DNA from 4 places in the Pseudomonas wenzhouensis genome. Region 1 is predicted to be linked to each of the others. Evidence: predicted binding sites of a transcription regulator. Region 1 holds the regulator's gene; each other region holds the start of a gene.
The links. The regulator FliA, encoded in region 1, starts transcription of late flagellar genes. The targets are predictions, from matches to a motif close to CTAAAGTTTNNNNNNNNNNNGCCGNTAA.
Positions count from the first base shown of each region.

Region 1 (5,781 bases):
TCCGAGGACATGGGGCAGCAGGTCAACCGGCAGATGTTCGCTTCGCCGCGTGCCCTGGCCGTGGCGGCGGCCATCCTGATTGTCATGGGTCTGGTGCCGGGCATGCCGCATATCTCCTTCATCAGCCTGGGCCTGATTGCTGGCGGCGCCGCCTACTGGATCGCCAACAAGAAGCGCAGGGCGCAGGAGGCCGAGCAGCAGGAGGTGCAGCGGCAGCAGGAGCTGATTCCGGCGCAGAAGGCGCAGGAGGTCAAGGAGCTGGGCTGGGATGATGTCACGCCCGTGGACATGGTCGGTCTGGAGGTCGGCTACCGTCTGATTCCCCTGGTGGATCGCAACCAGGGCGGGCAACTGCTGGCACGAATCAAGGGGGTGCGCAAGAAGTTGTCGCAGGAGATGGGCTTTCTCATGCCCTCGGTGCATATTCGCGACAACCTCGACCTGGCGCCCAACGCCTACCGCTTGACGCTGATGGGCGTCAGCGTGGCCGAGGCCGAGGTTTATCCGGATCGCGAACTGGCGATCAACCCCGGCCAGGTGTTCGGCCCGCTCAATGGTATTGCCGCCAAGGATCCGGCGTTCGGTCTGGAGGCCGTGTGGATCGACGCCAATCAGCGTGATCAGGCGCAATCGCTCGGCTACACGGTGGTCGATGCCAGCACGGTGGTCGCCACTCACCTCAACCAGATCCTGCACAAGCATGCCCACGAGCTGCTCGGGCATGAGGAAGTGCAGCAACTCATGCAGTTGCTGGCCAAGAGTTCGCCGAAGCTGGCCGAAGAGCTGGTGCCAGGCCTGGTGTCGCTGTCGACGCTGCTCAAGGTGCTGCAGGCGCTGTTGCAGGAGCAGGTACCGGTACGCGACATCCGTACCATCGCCGAAGCCATCGCCAACGTCGCACCGAAGAGTCAAGATCCCGCCGCCATGGTCGCCGCCGTGCGGGTGTCGCTGGCCCGCGCAATCGTGCAAAGCATCGTGGGACTAGAGCCGGAGCTGCCTGTGATCACCCTGGAACCAAGGTTGGAACAGATATTGCTTAATAGTCTGCAGAAGGCCGGTCAGGGCAGCGAGGATGGCATCCTCCTCGAACCGGGCATGGCCGAGAAGCTGCAGCGTTCCCTGGTGGAAGCGGCGCAGCGCCAGGAAATGCTCGGCAAGCCGGTGATTCTGCTGGTGGCCGGGCCCGTCCGGGCGATGTTGTCGCGCTTCGCGCGGCTGGCGGTACCCAGCATGCATGTGCTGGCCTACCAGGAAATTCCGGACAACAAGCAGGTCACCATAGTCGCTACGGTCGGCCAGAACTGAGGTAAAGGGTCATGCAGGTCAAACGCTTCTTCGCTGTCGATATGCGGACCGCCATGAAACTGGTGCGTGACGAACTGGGCGCTGATGCCGCGATCATCGGCAATCGCCGTGTCGCCGGTGGCGTCGAGCTGACTGCTGCGCTGGATTATCAGGTGCCGGCACCCGTGCGTCCGAACCCGGCGCTGGAAGCCGAGCTGCGCAAGACCCAGGCACGCATTGCCAGTGCCCAGGCCGAGCTGAGCACGCGTGCAGTACAGGATGCCGGCAAGGATCGCCAACTGTTCGCCAACGAGTCGTTGTTGGCGCCCGAGCTGCCGGCAACTCCGGTCAAGCCGCAGCGCCCGCTAGACGTTGCCGCACCTGCCGCGCCTGCGGTCGATCCCCGTGCCCTGGAGGCCATGCGTTTCGAGCTGCACGGCCTGCGTGAGCTGATTGAGGTGCAACTGGGGTCGATCGCCTGGGGACAACTGCAGAATCGTCGTCCGCAGCAGGCCAATCTGTGGCGTCGCCTGCAGCGCATGGGGCTTTCTGCCGAGCTGTCGCAGGCCCTGCTGAGCAAGGTGGCGGGCGTGGCTGAACCGCGCCAGGCCTGGCGCATGCTGCTGGCGCACCTGGCACACGCGATCAAGACACCCAAGGTGGAGCCGTTGGAGGAGGGTGGGGTCATTGCACTGGTCGGCCCGGCCGGCATGGGCAAGACCACGACACTGGCCAAGCTGGCCGCACGCTATGTGCTTAAGTACGGCGCGCAACAGGTCGCCCTGGTGAGCATGGACAGCTTTCGCATCGGCGCGCAGGAGCAGCTCAAGACCCTGGGGCGCATTCTTGGTGTTTCGGTGACTCAGATCGACCCTGGTCAGTCTTTGCTGCAGGCAATGGCGCCCCTGAGCAAGAAGCGTGTGGTGCTGGTCGATACTGCCGGCCTGCCCGGCAATGATCCGGCGCTGCGCCTCCAGCTGGAAAGCCTGGCCTCGCCGCGCATCAGGGCGAAGAATTATCTGGTTCTGGCTGCAACCAGTCAGAGTCAAGTGCTCAAAGCCGCCTACCATAGTTACAAGCGCTGCGGTCTTGCTGGCTGCATACTGACGAAACTGGACGAGGCCGCAAGCCTGGGCGAGGTTTTAGGTCTGGCTATAGGCCAGCAACTGCCGGTAGCCTATGTGGCAGATGGTCCGCGCATTCCTGACGATCTGCAGGTACCGCGCAGTCATCAGCTGGTCAGCCGTGCAGTCGGTCTGCAGGCTGCCGAGGAGCCGAGTGAAGAGGCCATGGCGCAGATGTTCGCCGGTCTCTACCACAACCCGGCGCAGCGCGCCGGCTGAAATAGCGGCAGTGTTGCACCCTCTCGCGCAGGTGCGTGGGAGTGAACGGCCCGAGGGCCACGTCGAAGTTAGACAAGGTGTAAAGAGAACATGGGTATGCATCCCGTACAGGTGATCGCAGTGACCGGCGGCAAGGGCGGTGTTGGCAAGACCAACGTATCGGTCAATCTGTCCATGGCCCTGGCTGACCTTGGTCGTCGGGTGATGTTGATGGACGCCGACCTGGGCCTGGCCAATGTCGATGTATTGCTGGGCCTGACCCCCAAACGCACCCTGGGCGATGTGATTGCCGGTGAGTGCGACCTGCGCGACGTCCTCCTGCAGGGGCCGGGCGGTATCCGTATCGTGCCGGCTGCCTCCGGCACGCAGAGCATGGTCAGCCTCACGCCGATGCAGCATGCCGGGCTGATCCAGGCCTTCAGCGACATCAGCGAGAACCTCGACGTGCTGGTGATCGACACCGCCGCCGGCATCGGTGATGCCGTGGTCAGCTTCGTCCGTGCCGCTCAGGAAATTCTCGTGGTGGTCTGCGATGAGCCGACCTCGATCACCGATGCCTATGCGTTGATCAAGCTGCTCAACCGTGACCACGGCATCAGTCGCTTCCGCGTTCTGGCCAATATGGCCCATAGTCCGCAGGAAGGCCGCAATCTGTTTGCTAAGCTGACCAAGGTGACGGATCGCTTCCTCGATGTCGCCCTGCAGTATGTTGGCGCCGTGCCCTACGATGAGTGTGTGCGCAAGGCCGTGCAGAAGCAGCGCGCCGTCTATGAAGCCTTCCCTCGATCCAAGTGCGCTCTGGCGTTCAAGGCGATCGCTCAGAAGGTCGATACCTGGCCGTTGCCGGCCAATCCCCGTGGCCATCTGGAGTTTTTCGTCGAGCGTCTGGTGCAACAACCGACTGCAGACTCGGCCATATGACAGCAGCCTCCGGACTTCGTATGTATAACAAGGCTCAGGCGCAGGACTCCCAGCACCAGTTGATCGAGCGCTATGCGCCGCTGGTCAAGCGTATTGCCTACCACTTGCTGGCACGTCTGCCCGCCAGTGTGCAGGTCGATGACCTGATTCAGGCCGGCATGATCGGCCTGCTCGAAGCCTCGCGCAAATACGACTCCAGCAAGGGGGCCAGTTTCGAGACGTTCGCCGGTATTCGCATTCGCGGCTCCATGCTCGACGAAGTGCGCAAGGGCGATTGGGCGCCACGTTCGGTACACCGCAACAGCCGTATGGTCAGCGACGCGATTCGTGTCGTTGAAGCAAGAACCGGACGCGACGCTAAAGATCACGAAGTTGCGGCCGAACTCCAATTGAGTCTGGAGGATTACTACGGCATCCTTGGCGACACTTTGGGCAGCCGCCTGTTCAGTTTCGACGACCTGCTGCAGGACGGCGAACACGGCGGTTTGCACGAAGACGCCGGGCATACCCACCTCGAACCTTCGCGGGACCTCGAAGACGAACGCTTCCAGGCGGCTTTGGCCAATGCCATTGCCGGTCTGCCTGAGCGTGAACGTCTGGTGCTGGCGCTGTATTACGATGAAGAACTGAACTTGAAGGAAATCGGTGAAGTGCTGGGGGTTAGCGAGTCGCGCGTCAGTCAGATACATAGTCAGTGTGCGGCGCGTTTGCGCTCGCGACTGAGTGAATGGCGTACAGGCTGAAGGCAACGCTCTCAGGCATTAGCGGTTTTCACGATTAAAGAACGTAGTTGCACGCGCAATACGTTTGGGACTGTACGGAGGTCGACTTGGACAAGAACATGAAAATCCTCATCGTTGACGATTTTTCGACGATGCGACGGATCATCAAGAACCTCTTGCGTGACTTGGGTTTTACCAACACCGCAGAAGCCGACGACGGCACCTCGGCACTGCCGATGCTGCAAAGCGGCAGCTTCGATTTTCTGGTGACCGACTGGAACATGCCCGGTATGACTGGCATCGACCTGCTGCGCGCGGTGAGGGCCGATGAGCGCCTCAAGCACCTGCCGGTACTGATGGTGACCGCTGAGGCCAAGCGCGATCAGATTATTGAGGCGGCCCAGGCCGGGGTGAACGGTTATGTGGTCAAACCCTTCACTGCCCAGGTGCTGAAGGAAAAGATCGAAAAGATCTTCGAGCGGGTAAACGGCTGATGTCAGCCGCGAGGGTGCTATGGAACACGATGACTCCACTGTGGGCGACCTCGAGTCGACCCTGAAAAGCAATGCCCGCGATCTGGTAGATAGCCTCGAACAAGGCAATTTCGGAGCCGCGATACAGCTGATCAACGAGCTCAACAAGGTTCGTGATCACGGTCTCTATCATGAGGTTGGCAAGCTCACCCGTGAGCTGCACAACTCCATCGTCAATTTCCAAATCGACCCGCGCATGCCGCATGCCCAGGAGCTGTCACAGATCGCCGACGCGACCGAGCGCCTGAACTACGTCGTGACCATGACGGAAAAAGCCGCCAACCGCACCATGGATCTGGTCGAGCAGAGCGCCCCGCTGGTCAACGATCTGAGCGATGAAGCACAGAGCCTGAGCATCGAGTGGGGCCGCTTCATGCGTCGTGAAATCAGTGCCGACGGTTTTCGTGAGCTGGCCAAGCGCGTCGAGCTGTTCCTCGCCCGCAGCGAGCGCGACGGTGCCAAGCTCTCTGCGCACCTCAACGACATTTTGTTGGCGCAGGATTTCCAGGACCTTACCGGTCAGGTGATCAAACGCGTCACGCAACTGGTGACCGAAGTCGAAAGCAACCTGCTCAAGCTGATGCTCATGGCCAGTCAGGTCGACCGTTTTGCCGGTATTCAGCACGACCACGAAGCGCTGCGTACCGAACGGGAAAAATCAAAAGAGCCATCGCGGGGTGAAGGTCCGCAGATTCATGCCGATAAGCGTGATGACGTCGCCTCCAGTCAGGACGATGTCGATGACCTGCTGTCCAGCCTGGGCTTTTAAGGAGCACACAATATGAGCTTCGGCGCCGATGAAGAGATTCTCCAGGATTTCCTGGTAGAGGCCGGCGAGATTCTCGAACAGTTGTCCGAACAGTTGGTCGAGCTGGAAAGCCGGCCGGACGACATGAACCTGCTCAACGCCATCTTTCGCGGTTTCCATACCGTGAAGGGCGGGGCGGGCTTCCTCCAGCTCAATGAGTTGGTGGAGTG
Region 1 is NZ_CP072610.1:1,914,692-1,920,472, forward strand. Features, by position in the region: gene flhA (flagellar biosynthesis protein FlhA) at 1-1,305, shown strand, start outside; gene flhF (flagellar biosynthesis GTPase FlhF) at 1,317-2,627, shown strand; gene fleN (flagellar synthesis regulator FleN) at 2,718-3,548, shown strand; gene fliA (RNA polymerase sigma factor FliA) at 3,545-4,291, shown strand; gene J7655_RS08845 (chemotaxis response regulator CheY) at 4,390-4,764, shown strand; gene J7655_RS08850 (protein phosphatase CheZ) at 4,784-5,572, shown strand; gene J7655_RS08855 (chemotaxis protein CheA) at 5,585-5,781, shown strand, end outside.

Region 2 (5,781 bases), 2.0 Mb from region 1:
GAGGCGCAGCGGTCGGCCTTGCCAGGTGAAGACGAATTGCCCGACAGCCTTGCGCAGGTGGTCGGCCTGGCTCAGGGCGGCGGCGTCGTCGACTTCACGCAGGAGGATGGCGAATTCGTCACCGCTGACGCGCGCCAGCTCGGCATGGCGCGGTAGCTGATGCAGCAGTTGGCTGCTCAGTTGCTTGAGCAGTTGATCGCCGGCCGAATGGCCAAACAGGTCGTTGACCTGCTTGAAACGATCCAGCCCCATCAGCAACAGGTGGCTGAAGCGGCGCTTGGCGGTGCCACTGAGGGTTTCCGACAGCAGCCTTTCCAACTCGCGGCGGTTGAGCAGGCCGGTCAGGGCATCGCGGGCCGCCAACTGTTGCAGGCGCTCTTCCAGTGCGCGGCGCTCGCTGAGATCGACCACGATGCCTTCGATGAGATCCTGATGCGGGCGACGGTGCAGTGACAGGTAGACCCAACGCGGTCGTTGCTGCAAATCGTAAAGCTGGCATTCGCAGCTGATCGTGCCAGCCTGCGCATCGAACTGTGCCAGCAGCGAGCGCCACTGCGCGGCGCCGAGCAAGCGTTGCAGGGACAGATTACCCGGGTCATCCGGCAGGGTCGCGTTACCGAGCAGGCGCGTCAGGCTCGGATTGGCCTCCAGCAGTTGGCCGTCGTGCTGGCAGCGGAAGATGCCCTCACCGCTGTGCCGGAACAGCGCCTGGTATTGTTCCAGGTTGTCGATGGCCTGCGCCTGGCTGCTGAGCAGTACGCGGCGCACGCGCTCCAGTTGTTTGTCGAGCAGGGCGCCGAACAGCAGCATGCTCAGGGCCGGCAGGTAGGCGTACAGCGCATAGAAGCCGGCCGGCAGCGGAATCACTCCGGCGCGGCTCAGCGGCACCAGCAGCATCAGTACTAACGCTGCGCTCCAGCACAGCATGTAGCCCGGTGCATAGGGGCGGCGCTGGCGAATGCCGAGCACCATCAACAGCAGTTGATACAGGCCGATGGCCAGGGTCAGCAGGTTGAGCATCTGGTAGGCGTGCGGCGGGTCGATGATCACGCCGCCCAGGCTGATCAGCAGGGTGGCGGCGAACAGTGCATCGCGCAGCCAGCGCAGGCGCCCCAGTTGCAGGCCCAGGGCGCTGGCGATGAACAGCGAACTGAAGATCAGCATGCCCGCTGTGGGCAGGTTGACCAGTAACTTGGGCAACAGCGGCCACTGTGGCCAGAGCAGGCCCGGCAGGCTGTACAGGCTGGTGTTGTACAGCGCCACGCACAGCGAGGTGAGGCTGAAGTAGGCCAGTTTGGCTTCACGCAGGGTGCTGTACTTGACCAGGTAGAACACGGCCAGGGCCAGCAGCGCACCGATCAGCAGACCGCTGCGCAGCCAGCTGTGGGCAATCAGTTGCTGGCCGTGTTCGGCGCCGACCAGTTGCAGCGGCAGGTTGATCGCCGACTGGCTCTGTACGCGCAGCAGCAGGCTGTGCGGGCCGTCATCCAGGCGTGGCAGGCTGAGCAGAAACTGCGGGTAGGGCTCGCCGCGCTCACTGAATGAGCGTTTGGCGCCACTGTACAGCGGAGCGAGCGGCTGCTCGCCGTCGAACAACCAGATTTCCAGATCATCGAGGAAGGTCTGACCGATGATCAGTTGTAGGCGTTCGGCTGCGGGTGCCTGCACCTGTGCGGCGAGCCACCAGGCGCTGCGTGTGTAGCCGATGCGCGCGGTGCCCCGGACTTCGCGGCCATCAGTGGTGATTCGCTGCAGCACCTCGGCGGCGGTCAGCTGGCCGCCGGGATCTTCCAGCAGGAGACTGCGCTCGATGCTGACCGGCTGGGCCAGGTCGGCATTGCTGAGTTTCAGGAGCGGCAGGGCGTTGTCCGCCACGACCGGCATGGCACAGGCCAGGCAGAGCAGCAGGAGCAGTGAGCAAAGCGGTTGATGCATTCCGGGCGCCTTATGGCTACTACGAGGGCGCCGAAGTCCGCAGGACGCTGTCTTGTCTCAGGCGCTCGGGCGCGAAGGCAATTCTAGCCAACTGCTGGCGCAATGATTGCGCAGCGAGTCTCATCTGCTTGGATCGGACGAACAAGGATGGCTTACAGCCTGTCACAGGTTTCTCGTGGTCAACGGTTGCGGTGGTGCGGACGGGGCGACACTCTCTGCGTTCGGGTGTGACTTTGACAAGGCGTGCCGGGCGTCAGAGTGCGCAGAAAAGCAGGCGCTGCGAAGTGAGCATGAATCGGATTATCGAGCTTTCAAACGCTGGACCGGCCAGGTGCCGCGCCAGTAACGCGATGGATGCAATGAACGCATGACCCAGTACGACCTGATCCTGGCCGGGGCCGGCCATGCCCACTTGGGGGTGTTGCGCCGCTGGGCGCTGGTGGAGCGTCCGCCAGGCCGTATCGGCTTGCTCAGCCCGGGCCCGGAAGCCTGGTACGCGGGCATGTTGCCGGGGCTGATCAGCGGCCGCTTCAGCCCAGCTGACTGCCGGGTAGAGCTGCAGCCGCTGTGTCGCGCGGCCAAGGTCGAGTTGATCGAGGGCGAAATCGCCGCGCTCGATGCCGATACGCGCATCCTGCAGCTTGCGGACGGGCGCCAACTGCAGGGCGAATGGCTGTCGCTGAATGTCGGTGCCGGTATGGCCATACCGCCGCAGCAGGGCGATGCCATGCAGGTGCTGGCCGCCAGGCCGATCGAACGGCTGCTCGAAGGCTGGCAGCAGTGGCAGAGCGAGCCCCGGCGCATGGCGATTCTCGGCGGAGGTGCCGGTGGCGTGGAACTGGCTCTGGCGCTGGCCGGCCAGGTGCCGACCCTGGCGCTGTTCTGCGGTGGCTCGTTGCTCGACGGGCTGGCCCCTGGGCTGCGCCTGCGCGCGCTGGGACATTTGCGTCAGCGTGGCGTGCAGGTACGTGAGCATTGCCCGATTGGCCGCATCGAAGACGACTGGCTGCTCAGCGGCGACGAGCCGGTCTGGCGTGGGCGCCGTCTGCTGCTGGCCAGTGGCGCGCGGCCCTGGCCGTGGCTGGCAGCCAGCCAACTGAGCAGCGATGCGGCCGGCTTCATCGCCATTCGTCCAACCCTGCAATGCGAATCCCATGCGCAGATCTTCGCTGTTGGCGACAGCGCCAGTCTCGACGGCATGCGTCGCAGTGGCCGCTTCGCGGTGCGTCAGGCGCCGGTGCTCACCGCCAACCTGCAGGCGGCGCTGCAGGGCCGCCCGCTGCGTGCGTACCGCGCGCAATGGCAGAGCCTGGCCCTGCTCGCCACCGGTGACGGCGGAGCCCTGCTCGGCTGGCATGACTGGAGTGCCGGCGGGCAGCTTTACGGGCACTACAAGGACTGGCTGGACCGACGTTTCGTCAAACGCCACCGCATGGTCGGGTAGCGGCGCGGCGAAGACGTCCGAGGCCGGGATGCCGTGCCAGGGTCGGTTAATGCCTCCCGGTTAAGTGCCGATACAGCGAATAGGCACGTTGGCGCCCTGCGGCGAACTTGAGCGGGATGGGCTCGTCCTGTCGGGTACTGCTTTGATGTATGGCAGGTTGCTACCAAAGTTTTATGGTGCTGGCGCTTCCAAGCTGCTCGAATCGCGGTCATGTTGCCCGATCTGCTGGTGCATTTTTCGTCGGGCCTTTCTTATGCGTAGCCTATTGCCAGACTGCGTGGGATATTCAAGGAGAGAACCCGTCGTGACTCCGTCCGCCTACAGCGCCTCGCCGCGCACCAGAACAAGAACCCTGAGGTCGGTCATGCAAGCTGCCTTTATCCGTTCGCCGATCGCTTTCGTACTGCATGCACTGGGGCTGGCTGGGCTCATGCTCGCCTATCAGCAGATGCAGCTGCCTCTCTACGTGAGCGTGCCATCCTACTTATTGCTGGCGTTATGGCCCTGGCTGGGGCCCTGGCAGCGGCGTGACGAGCCGCAACAGGCTGCCCGGCAGGCCGCGACGGGCGACTTTGTCGAGCTGAGCCGGGGGCTGTCGCGACACACCTGCCACAACGCGCTGTCTGCCGCCAAGGTGGCCCATGCCGTGAAGCACCTGGCCGGCCGCCTGCAATCGCAACTGGCGGCGGTGCAGCAGGTCAGTCAGGCCGCCGAGGCCATCACCCACACCGAGCAGGACAGCGCCGCCCGTGCCGAACACACCCTGGTCGCTGCCCGCCATGTCCGTGAAGCCAGCGCCAACGGCCAGGCCGAGCTCAACCAGGCCATCGCGCGCATGCAGCAACTCAGTGCGCAGACCCTGGCCAGCCGCGAGCTGATCGATGGCCTGGGCAGCCGTACCGAGCAGATTGAGCAGGTCACCCAGGTCATCCAGTCCATCGCCAGCCAGACCAACCTGCTGGCGCTCAACGCCGCCATCGAGGCTGCGCGAGCCGGTGAGATGGGCCGTGGTTTTGCCGTAGTCGCCGACGAGGTGCGCAACCTGGCCGCGCGCACCGCCAGCGCCACCGAGGAAGTCAGCCAGATGATCGCCGATATCCGCCAGCAGAGCACGGCGGTGGTGGCCCACATCCAGCGCCAGAGCGTCGAGCTGGAGCAGGCGGCGCAGCAGATCGAGACCGCCGGCAGTGGCTTGCAGGGCATTGCCGAGCAGGCCGAAGAGGTCGAACAGCAGGTGGCGCAGATCAGTGCCGGCACGGCCGAAAACCATCAGTGCCTGGCCAGCCTGTCGGCTGCTGCCCTGCAATTGCAGGACGACGTGCAGAGCAGTGAAGGGCAGACACGGGAGCTGGCCGACGCTGCCGAACAATTGGTCGGCCAGGCCGAAACCGTCAGCGAGCAGCTTGCTGAGGTGGGGCTGGATGATTACCACCAGCGCGCCTATGACCTGGCCCGCGAGGGGGCTGCAGCCATCGCCGCGCAGTTCGAGCAGGACCTGCAGGCCGGGCGCATCAGCCTCGATGATCTGTTCGACCGTCATTACCAGCCGATTGCCGGCACCCAGCCGCAGAAATACCGCACACGCTTCGACCAGTACGCCGATCAGGTACTGCCGGCGCTGCAGGAGCCGCTGCTCAAGCGTCATGAAGGGCTGGTGTTCGCCATCTCCACCACCCCCGAAGGCTACGTGCCGACCCACAATGCCGCATTCAACCATCCGCCCTGCGGCGATCCGGCGGTGGATGCAACGAAGAGCCGTGGCAAGCGCCTGTTCAACGACCGCACCGGCATCCGCTGTGGCAGCCACCGGCAGGCGGTGTTGTTGCAGACCTACATGCGCGATACCGGCGAGCTGATGCATGACCTGTCGGTGCCGATCATGGTGCGCGGGCGGCATTGGGGCGGTTTGCGTCTGGGTTATCGGCCGGAGCCGTAGACTGCGCTGACTGTCGTGCGGGTCATGGTGCGCCTGGCGCACCCTGTGGATCGTTTTGCTCTGCACGGGCAGGATTGTTTAGCAGGCGTATAACCAAGCGTATGAAAAACCCGATTTAACGCACGTCAAACCCTGTGCGACGCTGCCAAACCATGATCTCCCCGGCCTGCCAAATCCATGTTCCGCTGTACTGCGCTCCAGCGCGGCGGCGTTTGTTGGAGCGCCTCAACCCGCTGCTGACGATCATCCTCGCCTTCTGGGCGCTGTGGCATTGTCGCCACGCCCGCCCGCCGGACGTCGCCCCCACCCGCTGACTCCGATGGCTGCGCCAAGCCCGCAGCCGCTGCCATGACCTTGTCTGCCTGTGCAACCCGTTCGAGACGCGAACGGGCCGTGCGGACACCGAGCGCCCACCTGGCGCAAGCGAGTGCGATATGACGACTTTCGCGGCTGTACAGGAAGCCCA
Region 2 is NZ_CP072610.1:4,404,194-4,409,974, reverse strand. Features, by position in the region: gene J7655_RS20550 (EAL domain-containing protein) at 1-1,935, opposite strand, end outside; gene J7655_RS20545 (FAD-dependent oxidoreductase) at 2,303-3,379, shown strand; gene J7655_RS20540 (methyl-accepting chemotaxis protein) at 3,525-5,315, shown strand; gene J7655_RS20535 (glutamine synthetase family protein) at 5,750-5,781, shown strand, end outside.
Region 2: the regulator FliA is predicted to act here: its motif matches at 3,426-3,453, upstream of J7655_RS20540 (methyl-accepting chemotaxis protein).

Region 3 (5,781 bases), 440 kb from region 1:
GCAAGGCCGGGTCGCGCCGCCAGCTCAGCCAGCCGCTGACGGCCAGCGCGGTGAAGGCTGCGTAGAGTGCAGCTGTCAGGTACAGCTCGCTGTGCAGGAAGAACGCCACGTAACAGAGGTCTACCAGCACCCAAAGCGCCCAGCACTGCAAGCGCTTCTGCGCCATCCATAGCTGCGCCACCAGGCTGAAGGCCGTGAGCGCCGAATCCAGCCAGGGCGAGCTGGCATCGGTGTAGGTGGCCATCAGATGGCCGAGCAGCCAGGCGCCGAGCGCGCCGATCAGCAATCCCGCGAGGATCGCCCGTGCAGTCAGGCGGCTGACCTTGCGCCCATCATGGCGCTCACCACCACGGGTCCACTGCCGCCAGCCGTAGAGCTGCAGCGCAGCGAACAGCAGTTGCAAAAGCAGGTTGGAATACAGGCGCCAGTCATAGAACAGCCAGGCGTAGAGCAGCACCATGACCAGGCCGATGGGCCAGCACCAGGGATTCTGCTTGACGGTCAGCCATACCGCGATGATGCCGAGCCCGGCAGCCAGGAGTTCGAGCCAGGACATTCGGCATCCTCAACCATGCAAAAGGTGGCGATTGTACTGCCGTCAGCGGCTGAGCACAGCAGGGACGTACCAGACGCCAGACACTTCGATGCGCACTAACGATGAAGCGTCCGGCCGGGGCACGGCGGCTATGCTCACCGGCCCCGGATCAGATCGGTATCGGCCTCAGACGCGGAACTGGCCAAGCAGACGATTGAGTTGCTCGGCCAGTTGCTGGAGATGCTGGCTGGCTGCGTTCGACTGCTCGGCAGCTTCGGCGGTGTTGTGCGCCAACGCCGCCGTCTGCGTGATGTTCTGATTGATGTCCTCCACCACATGAGACTGCTGCAGGGTAGCGCTGGTAATCGACGCATTGAGACCCGTGAGGTTGCGCAGCGACTGGGCTATCTGAGCAAGGCTTTCACCCGCCTGGCTGGCTTGCTCCACGGTCAACTGGGAGGCGCGGCTGCTTTCATTGATCACCTTCACTGCCGCCTCGGAGTTGCCCTGCAGGCGCTCGATCATGCCCTGAATCTCGGCCGTGGAGGTTTGCGTGCGTTGTGCCAGCAGGCGCACCTCGTCGGCGACCACGGCAAAGCCTCGGCCTTGTTCGCCGGCGCGCGCGGCCTCGATGGCGGCATTGAGGGCCAGCAGGTTGGTTTGCTCGGCAATCGAGCGGATTACTTCCAGGACGCTGCCGATCTGCGTGCTTTCGCTGGCCAGCGACTGCATGACTTCCACCGCCTTGTCGATGGTGCCCGACAATTCACCAATCTGACGCAGGCTGGCATCGATATTCTGCTGCCCCTGGCGGGCCTGATCCTCGGCCGTGTGCATTTCGCTGGAGGCGTGTTCGGCATTCTTCGCCACGTCCTGCACGCCGTAGGTCACTTCGTTGACAGCGGTGGCCACCAATTCCATCTGCTGCGCCTGCTGCTGGCTATGACGCTGCGCTTCGCTGGAAATATCGCCGAGATTGCCCGCGGCCTGATCCAGCGAGCCGGCCGACTCGAGCATCTGACGGATGACGTGCCGCAGTTTGTCGGTGAAGGCATTGAAGTGGGTGGCCAGTGCGGTGAGTTCATCGCGGCCATGAGTATCGAGATTACGGGTCAGGTCGCCTTCGCCGCTGGCGATGTTGGCCATGCCGTCGACCGCTGCCTGCAGCGGTTGCACGATGCTGCGGGTAATGACGACTACCAGCCCCGTCAGCAGCACGACAATCAGAAAGCCGATGGTGATGGCTTTCAGTGCCTGCGCCTTGAACTCTGCCTGTACATCATCGACATAGACACCGGAGCCAATGATCCAGCCCCAGGGCTGGAACAGCTCGACATAGGAAATCTTCGGTACCGGGTCACTGGCGCCTGGCTTCGGCCAGCGGTAATCGACCTGGCCGGCACCCTGGCTGCGGGTGATGGCGACCATCTCGTTGAACAGCGCCTTGCCGTCCGGATCCTTGAAGCTGGGCAGGTTCTGACCTTCGAGCTTGGGATTGGTCGGGTGCATGACCATCACCGGCGTCTGGTCATTGATCCAGAAATACTCCTGGCCGGCATAACGCAGCCCGCGTATGACCTCCATCGCCTGTTTCTGGGCCTGTTCACGGTCAAGGCTGCCGGCGCTTTCCAGATCATGGAAATACTTGAGGATACCCGCCGCGCTCTGCACCACATGCTCGGTTTTTTCCGATTTGGCGAGGTAAAGATCGCTGTGTATCTGGCGCAACATATAAGCGCCCTGGAGGATCAGCGTCAGGAGGGCAAGCGCCAGAATCAACCACAGGCGACGGCTGATGGGGAGACTGCGTAAATGGTTCATGGGCGAATACCGGATTGTTGTAATTGTCAGCGTCAGGGCAACCCCGAGCAGTACTGGCGATACTGTGCATCGGGGCATTATTCACGCCAGTTGTCTGATAGCATTCCGGCCGCCAGGCGCAGAACCTGAGTGATTGGCGAGCCAGGCGCTGCTTCTGCCAGGACGCACGCGCAGGAACCTGCGTAGCGTATTTATGTCCCACGGCGGGCTGTATTGCATTTTCGAGTTTACGCGCGGCGGAGTCGTCGCGCTTTGGGGGAGTTGATGGATATCTGGATGGCCTTTCAGGCTCTGATTCTGGGCATTGTGGAAGGGCTGACCGAGTTCTTGCCGATTTCCAGCACCGGGCACCTGATCGTGGTCGGAGACTTGCTGGGTTTCAACGGTCAAACGGCAACCGCATTCAAGATCATTATCCAGCTTGGCGCCATTCTGGCGGTGATCTGGGAGTTCCGGGCCAAGGTGCTCGGTGTGGTGGTCGGGCTGCCCAATGAGCCCAAGGCCCAGCGTTTCACCTTCAATCTGCTGTTGGCGTTCATCCCGGCCGTGATATTCGGCCTGGCCTTCGCCGATCTCATCGAGCACTGGCTGTTCAACCCCATTACCGTGGCCATGGCGCTGATCATAGGCGGCATTATCATGCTCTGGGCAGAGAAGCGCGATCATACTATCCAGGCCGAAACGGTCGACGACATGGACTGGAAGCTGGCCCTGAAGGTTGGTTTCGCCCAGTGCCTGGCGCTGATTCCGGGTACGTCGCGTTCGGGCGCTACCATCATCGGCGGCCTGGTCTTCGGGTTGTCGCGCAAGGCCGCGACCGAGTTTTCCTTCTTCCTGGCCATGCCGACCATGGTGGCGGCCACGGTCTATTCGCTGTTCAAGTACCGCGACATTCTGCAGATGAGCGACCTGCCAATCTTCGCCATCGGCTTCGTCAGCACCTTCATCGTGGCGATGATCACCGTGCGTGCCTTGCTCAAGTTCATCACCAACCACAGCTATGCGGTATTCGCCTGGTATCGCATTGCCTTCGGCCTGGTGATTCTGGCGACCTGGCAGTTGCACCTGATCGACTGGAGCACCGCTCAGCCGTGATGGACAACGAGCGCAAGGGGCGCCTGAAAAGCTGGGATGATGCCAAGGGCTTTGGCTTCATCCAGCCGGCAAACGGCGGTGCTGACGTTTTCGCGCACATTTCCGTCATGCGCGGTGATCGCCGCCCGCAGCCCGGGGACGATGTGCTGTTCATCGAAGGGCGCGACGAGCGTGGTCGGCCACGTGCCGCGCACCTGCGTCTGGCCGGCGAACTGAGCCTCGACCGCCAGGCCATCCGGCGCAAGCCGAAAACCCCGGACAATGCTGCACCGGCGCAGCCAAAACCCGCTGCCAAACCTGCACGCAGAGCGGCGACACAGTCAGGCGGCATCCACAGCCCAGGCAGCAAGATCGTCCTGTTTGCCTTGCTCTGCGTATTGCCAGTGCTCGCTGCCCTGCAGCTGTTCGGCAAGGGGCTCTGGTGGCTGGCGCCGCTGTACCTGTCGGCCAGCCTGCTGAGCTTCGTGCAGTACTGGCTGGACAAACGCAACGCCCAGAGCGGTGCTCAGCGCACGCCGGAGAACACCCTGCATCTGGTCGAACTGCTCGGCGGCTGGCCAGGCGCGCTAATCGCTCAGCAAGTCTTTCGTCACAAGACGCGCAAGGCCTCCTACCAGACGGTTTTCTGGCTGATCGTCGGCTTGCACCAGCTACTCTGGATCGACCTGCTGCTGTTCGATGGCATCTACGTACTAGACCACCTGCCTTCATTGGTGCACTAGGGCCTGTTAACGCTAATTAGCTTCAAGTCTCTCCATGCGTGATACTTCGCGCATGGAAATTACCCCCGAACAATTCTCGATCATTGAGCATTGCTTCCCGCGACAGCGGGGCAACGTAAGTCTGTCCAATCTGAACGTGTTGAACGCGATCCTCTATGTCGCTGAGCATGGCTGCAAGTGGCGCGGCTTGCCGAAGCGCTTTGGCAATTGGCACACCATCTACACCCGCATGAGCCGCTGGTCGAGGTCGGGTGTGTTGGATCGGGTGTTCGCCCAGTTGCAGCAATCCCAAATTGTCCGGATCAAGATCGAGGCGGTGTCCCTGGATAGCACCAGCATCAAGGTGCATCCCGATGGCACTGGCGCTCGAAAAAAAACGGCCCTCAAGCTATTGGAAAATCCCGAGGCGGTTGGAACACCAAGATTCATCTGGTTGCCGCGAATGATCGAACAGCCATAGCGTTCTCCCTGTCACCCGGGCAGGCACACGACGCACCGGCAGGTCGCGACCTGCTTCGCAAGCTGGGCGAGCAAGGAAGACCGCTGCATCTGCTGATGGATCGTGCTTACGAGGGCAACGAAACCCGTCAGCTTGCGCTGGATCTGGGCTTTATCCCAGTGGTTCCTCCGCTGAGGACTCGCATCAATCCCTGGGAATATGACCGAGAAATCTATAAGCGCCGAAATGAGGTAGAGCGTCTGTTTCGGCGCTTGAAAGGATTTCGCAGAATTTTCTCCCGCTTTGAAAAGCTCGATGTCATGTTCATCGGCTTCGTTAATTTTGCCCTGATCGTTGACGGACTGAGGTTGTGTTAACAGGCCCTAGGGACAGCTTGCTGCAGAACTGGCATTGCAGTGTGCCAAGCGGCTATGTTGGCGCTCCAAGCCTGCCAGAGAGGGACACCGCCTGCCTGGCGAGCACAACGTGGCCATGACAACAAGAATGAAAAAAACTGGCAAAACCGCTGCTGCAGTGCATCTGAGGCCCCGTATTCGGGTGCTGGGGCTGTGGCTGCTGTGTTGCCTGCTTGGGCCTGTGTACGCTTCTGCCGAGCTAGAGTTGACGCTGGGCGGGACGCCTGAGTCAGTCGCCTATACCCGACAAGTGCTTGAGCAGACCCTGGCTCTCGGGGGCCATGGCGTCACTGTACGCGAGCGTGGCAACCCTACCATGACGCGCCTGGAGGTCATGCTGCAGCGTGGGGAAATCAGCGTCCTGATCCTTGGCCCGACGCAGGCGCGTGAGCGAAGGTTCCTGCCAGTGCGGGTGGGCATGACCGACAACCTGGTCAACCAGCGCATTTTGTTCATCCCCAAGGGCAGGCAGGCCGTGTATGACAAGGTGCACAGCCTGGAGGACTTTCGCCGCCTGCAGCAGGTGGCAGGCATGGGAGCGGCCTGGGCGGACAGGGCCATCTGGGAGGCCAATGATCTGCCGGTGATGACCATCGAGGGCGACTGGAAACGGCTGTACCGCATGGTGGCCTCGACGACGCGCCTGATCGATTATCTGCCCCGTGGCGCCCACGAAATGGCGCATGAGTGGACGCAGCATGCCGATCTGGAGGTGGAGCGCCACCTGCTGTTCAGCTACCCACAGGATCATAT
Region 3 is NZ_CP072610.1:2,357,689-2,363,469, forward strand. Features, by position in the region: gene pnuC (nicotinamide riboside transporter PnuC) at 1-556, opposite strand, end outside; gene J7655_RS10805 (methyl-accepting chemotaxis protein) at 722-2,356, opposite strand; gene J7655_RS10810 (undecaprenyl-diphosphate phosphatase) at 2,621-3,451, shown strand; gene J7655_RS10815 (DUF1294 domain-containing protein) at 3,448-4,173, shown strand; one part of gene J7655_RS10820 (IS5 family transposase) at 4,226-4,541, shown strand; one part of gene J7655_RS10820 (IS5 family transposase) at 4,541-4,989, shown strand; gene J7655_RS10825 (hypothetical protein) at 5,345-5,781, shown strand, end outside.
Region 3: the regulator FliA is predicted to act here: its motif matches at 2,459-2,486, upstream of J7655_RS10805 (methyl-accepting chemotaxis protein).

Region 4 (5,781 bases), 100 kb from region 1:
CTGTTCGCGCGGGATGAAATGGTGCCAGGCTTCCTCCAGCTTGAGCGTGGAACGGCTCGGCGCCTCGCGCGGGAACTTCAGACGTGGAATGCCCATCGGCCACATCGCCTGGTTGTCTGCCTCGGCGATGCCGGCGAACACCTCACGGCCGCTCTTGAAGGTCAGCAGCAGGCGTGGCTTCCTCGCATCGTCCACCAGTTTGCCGGCCTTGAGCAGTGCCTTGCGCAGCGGCGCCTCGAACTTCTTGCAGAAGGTCGAAAGTTCCTTGCCATCGTTGGTATCCACCACCTCCAACCACAGGCTGCCGCACACCGGATAATCAGCCAGGGCGTCGAGCAACACGCTGATACGGTCGCTTTCCGGCAGGCTGCCGTAGGCCCCACGTGCCCACTGCCGGGGGAAGATCAAATGGTTGAAACGCACGCTGCGCATCAGCCGCTCAGTATCGGCTGCTTCGCTGCAGACGAACTCGGCACAGGCGCTGTCAGGCTTGGTTTTGGAGTAGCCCGGCACGTCCAGACGTGCGGCAAGGTCGGCGATCTCGGCGCAAACCTTGCCTTCGAAACCGGGGCGGCAATGTAGAAACAGGGTATTCATCAGAGGGGCTCCTTGAGGCGCGCATGATACCCGAGACAGGAACCCCGAGCCGCTAAACCTGTCCAGTTACATATGCGCTGCCCACAAGTACGGCTCGGCAAACTGACCGCCAGCGAATGCGGTTCGGTAAAAACCGGCCCTCCCGAAACCGGCAGCGCGTCACAACCGATAAAGGATATGCGCTCGCCAGACCGCCCAAGCCGAACTAGCTTGAAGGTCTGCGCCATCAGACACAGCCCGAACCGTGCGGGCCCAAGGAGATGTGCAATGCCCTCCATCGATAGCCTGAACTGCCGCCGCGAACTGCACGTCGGCGATGCCACCTACCACTATTTCAGCCTGCCCGAGGCTGCCCAGCGCCTCGGCAATATCGACCGCCTGCCCAAGTCGCTCAAGGTGCTGCTGGAAAACCTGCTGCGCAACGAAGACGGCCAGACCGTGCAACCGCAGGACCTGCAGGCCATGGTCGACTGGCTGGACAAGCGCGCCTCCGACCGCGAGATCCAGTACCGCCCGGCGCGCGTTTTGATGCAGGACTTCACCGGCGTGCCAGCGGTGGTGGATCTCGCCGCCATGCGCGATGCCATGGCCAAAGCCGGTGGCGACCCGCAGCGGATCAACCCCTTGTCGCCGGTCGATCTGGTCATCGACCACTCGGTGATGGTCGACCGCTACGCTTCCTCCAGCGCCTTTGCCGACAACGTCGAACTGGAAATGCAGCGCAACGGCGAGCGTTACGCCTTCCTGCGCTGGGGCCAGCACGCGTTCGACAACTTCAGCGTGGTGCCGCCGGGCACCGGCATCTGCCACCAGGTCAACCTCGAGTACCTGGCGCGCACCGTATGGACGAAGGAAGAGGACGGCATCACCCTCGCCTTCCCTGACACCCTGGTCGGCACCGACTCGCACACCACCATGATCAATGGCCTCGGCGTACTCGGCTGGGGCGTTGGCGGCATCGAAGCGGAAGCAGCCATGCTCGGCCAGCCGGTGTCGATGCTGATTCCCGAGGTGATTGGCTTCAAGCTCAGCGGCAAACTGAAAGAAGGCATCACCGCCACCGACCTGGTGCTCACCGTCACCCAGATGCTGCGCAAGAAGGGCGTGGTGGGCAAATTCGTCGAGTTCTACGGCGACGGCCTGGCCGACCTGCCGCTGGCCGACCGCGCCACCATCGCCAACATGGCCCCGGAATACGGCGCCACCTGCGGCTTCTTCCCGGTGGACGAGATCACCCTCGGCTACCTGCGCCTGTCCGGCCGTCCGGATGCCACCGTGCAGCTGGTCGAGGCCTACAGCAAGGCCCAGGGCCTATGGCGCGAGCCAGGCGACGAGCCGCTGTTCACCGATAGCCTGAGCCTGGACATGGGCAGCGTTGAAGCCAGCCTGGCCGGGCCCAAGCGCCCGCAGGATCGCGTCGCCCTCGGCCAGGTTCACCAGGCCTTCGACGACTTCGTCGGCCTGCAACTCAAACCGGCGGCCAAGGAAGAAGGCCGTATGCTCAACGAGGGCGGCGGCGGTACTGCCGTCGGTGGCGACCAGCAGAGCGGTGGTATCAACTACGAAGACGACGGCCACACTCATCGTCTGCAAGACGGCGCCGTGGTGATCGCCGCCATCACCTCCTGCACCAACACTTCCAACCCCAGCGTGATGATGGCTGCCGGCCTGCTGGCCAAGAAGGCGGTGGAAAAAGGCCTGCAGCGCCAGCCCTGGGTGAAGAGCTCGCTGGCACCGGGCTCCAAGGTGGTCACCGAGTATTTCAATGCCGCTGGCCTGACGCACTATCTGGAGAAACTCGGTTTCAATCTGGTCGGCTACGGCTGCACCACCTGCATCGGCAACTCCGGCCCGTTGCGCGAGCCCATCGAGAAGGCCATCACCCAGGCAGACCTGACCGTCGCCTCGGTGCTCTCCGGCAACCGCAACTTCGAGGGCCGCGTGCATCCGCTAGTGAAAACCAACTGGCTGGCCTCGCCACCCCTGGTGGTGGCCTATGCCCTGGCCGGCAGCGTGCGCCTCGATCTGACCCGCGACGCCCTTGGCACCGGCAAGGACGGCCAGCCGGTGTACCTGAAAGACATCTGGCCGACTCAGGCCGAAATCGCCGAGGCCATCGCCAAGGTCGACACCGCCATGTTCCGCAAGGAATACGCCGAAGTCTTCGCCGGCGACGCGAAATGGCAGGCCATCGCCGTGCCCAAGGCCGACACCTACGCCTGGCAAAGCGACTCCACCTACATCCAGCATCCGCCGTTCTTCGAGAACATCGCCGGTGACCCGCCGCGCATCACCGATATCCGCCAGGCGCGCATCCTTGCCCTGCTCGGCGACTCGGTGACCACCGACCACATCTCACCAGCCGGCAATATCAAGGCCGACAGCCCGGCTGGGCGCTACCTGAGCGAGCACGGAGTAGACAAGGCCAACTTCAACTCCTACGGCTCGCGCCGTGGCAACCATGAAGTGATGATGCGCGGCACCTTCGCCAACATCCGCATCCGCAACGAAATGCTCGGCGGCGAGGAAGGCGGCAACACCCTGCACGTACCCAGCGGCGAGAAGCTGGCGATCTATGACGCCGCCATGCGTTACCAGGCCGAAGGCACGCCGCTGCTGATCATCGCCGGCAAGGAATACGGCACAGGCTCCAGCCGCGACTGGGCGGCCAAGGGCACCAACCTGCTGGGGGTCAAGGCGGTGATCGCCGAGAGCTTCGAGCGTATCCACCGCTCCAACCTGGTGGGCATGGGCGTGCTGCCGCTGCAGTTCAATCCCGGTACCGACCGCAACAGCCTGAAACTGACCGGCAAGGAAGTGCTGGCCATCGAAGGGCTGGAGGGCGTGGAGCTGCGCCCGCACATGCCGCTAACGCTGATCATCACCCGCGAAGACGGCCAGCACGAGGAAGTCGAAGTGCTCTGCCGCATCGACACCCTCAACGAAGTCGAGTACTTCAAGGCCGGCGGCATCCTGCATTACGTGCTGCGGCAGATGATCGCCAACTGAAGCAGTTGCCCTGCCGCCCCGCGCGGCAGGGCTCTGCCTGGAACCATGACAGCGCCAAGGGCGCGACATAAACGTGCCGTCCGTCATAAAGCGTTTACACTCGCAGCAAAACGGATTCGCCCTCAACTTCACCGCTTGTCGGCCGATTAAGAAAGGGCATAACAATGACGGACACTTGCCATGCGTAACAACCAGCCGGTCACCCAACGTGAGCGCACCTTCCCTGCGCAACAACGCCTGATCTCCACCACGGATCTCAAGGGACAAATCACCTACTGTAACGATGCCTTCGTCGACATCAGTGGTTTCAGTCGTGAAGAGCTGTTGCGCGCGCCACACAACATCGTGCGTCACCCCGACGTGCCGTCCGCCGTGTTCAGCCACATGTGGACGACCCTCAAGAGCGGGCTTCCGTGGATGGGTATCGTCAAGAACCGCAGCAAAAATGGAGACCATTACTGGGTCAACGCCTACGTCACACCCATCACCGAAAACAACCAGGTTGTGGGCTACGAGTCCGTCCGGGTCAAGCCGACCGCCGAACAGATACGTCGTGCCGAGACGCTGTATCGACGCATCAACACCGGCAAGTCTGCCGTGCCTGCCAGCAACCAGTGGCTGCCCGTCGTGCAGGCCTGGATGCCCTTCATCCTGGTCAGCCAGATCGGCTTTATGATCGGCCACTGGATGGGCAGCAACTGGGGTTTCATCCTCGCCGCCTGCCTGTCCGTACCGCTGGGCCTGGCCGGTATCGCCTGGCAGACACGAGGCACCAAGCGACTGCTGAAGCTGGCAGAGCAAACCACCTCGGATCCGCTGATCGCGCAGATGTACACCGACAGCCGTGGCGCCGAGGCGCGCCTGGAAATGGCCATGCTCAGCCAGGACGCACGCCTGAAAACCTGCCTCACCCGCTTGCAGGACACCGCCGAACATCTGACCCAGCAAGCGCGCGAAGCCGACAAGCTGGCGCACAACAGCTCGGCCGGCCTCGAACGCCAGCGCCAGGAGACCGAGCAGGTCGCCACCGCCGTCAACGAAATGGCCGCCACCACACAGGAAGTGGCCAGCAACGTCGCCCGCACCGCCATCGCGACCCAGGAAGCCAACCGCCTGACCAGCGAAGGTCGCAGCATCGCCGCCGAAACCCGCGAAGCCATTCAGCGCCTATCGCAATCGGTGGGTGACACCGGCGAAACCGTGACCCGCCTAGCCCGGGACAGCAGCGAGATCGGCGGCGTGGTCGACGTGATCAAAGGCATCGCCGACCAGACCAACCTGCTCGCCCTCAACGCCGCCATCGAAGCCGCACGCGCGGGTGAAATGGGCCGTGGCTTCGCCGTGGTAGCCGACGAAGTACGCTCACTGGCGCAGCGCACCGCCGAATCCACCGAACAGATCCACGGCCTGATCGCCAAACTGCAACGTACTGCCGAAGAGGCCGTACTGACCATGGAAATCGGCCGCAAACAGGCCGACGAAGGTGTCGAGCGCGTGCTGCAGGCCGATCAGGCGCTATCCGGTATCAGCGACTCGGTGGCCAACATCGCCGACATGGCCAACCAGATCGCCGCCGCCGCCGAGGAACAAAGCGCCGTGGCCGACGAAATCAACCAGAACATCACCACAATCGCCCAACTGTCCGACCAGACCGCCGGCGAAGCGCAAAGCACCGCCAAACTCAGCGAAGCCCTGACCAACACCGCACAGGGCCAATACGCCCTGGTCGAACGCTTCAACCGCTGAAACAAAATGCGCAGCGGTTTAACCGCTGCGCCTTTCTCCACCCTGCCCGCCGTCGTGTAATTGCCACTTCCCAGCGGTTATCCGACAGGGTGTATACCTACCGAACACCCCACCGACTCGCTGCAGGCCGCGGGATAGAGAAGAATCTTGAAAATGGCAAGGAAAATTGTCCACCAAAGCCACCCGCAGGTTATGCACGGCGGCGGCAAAAACTGAGTGCAACACCTGACCTTCCGGTACGGTGCTGCCCCTATGTCATATGCCGAACTCAGCGTTGAAGAGCACGCCACCATTCAAATCGGTCATGCCCAAGGCTTGGGCCTGCGCAGGATTGCTCGTCTGTTCAAGAGATCTCCCTCGACAATCAGTCGAGAGGTGCGCCGCAACCGAGATGTCCGTTGCGTTTATTCGGCCCGTTTCGCTCAACAA
Region 4 is NZ_CP072610.1:2,016,639-2,022,419, reverse strand. Features, by position in the region: gene rlmM (23S rRNA (cytidine(2498)-2'-O)-methyltransferase RlmM) at 1-597, opposite strand, end outside; gene acnA (aconitate hydratase AcnA) at 865-3,606, shown strand; gene J7655_RS09300 (methyl-accepting chemotaxis protein) at 3,787-5,352, shown strand; partial or broken gene J7655_RS09295 (IS30 family transposase) at 5,605-5,781, shown strand, end outside.
Region 4: the regulator FliA is predicted to act here: its motif matches at 3,728-3,755, upstream of J7655_RS09300 (methyl-accepting chemotaxis protein).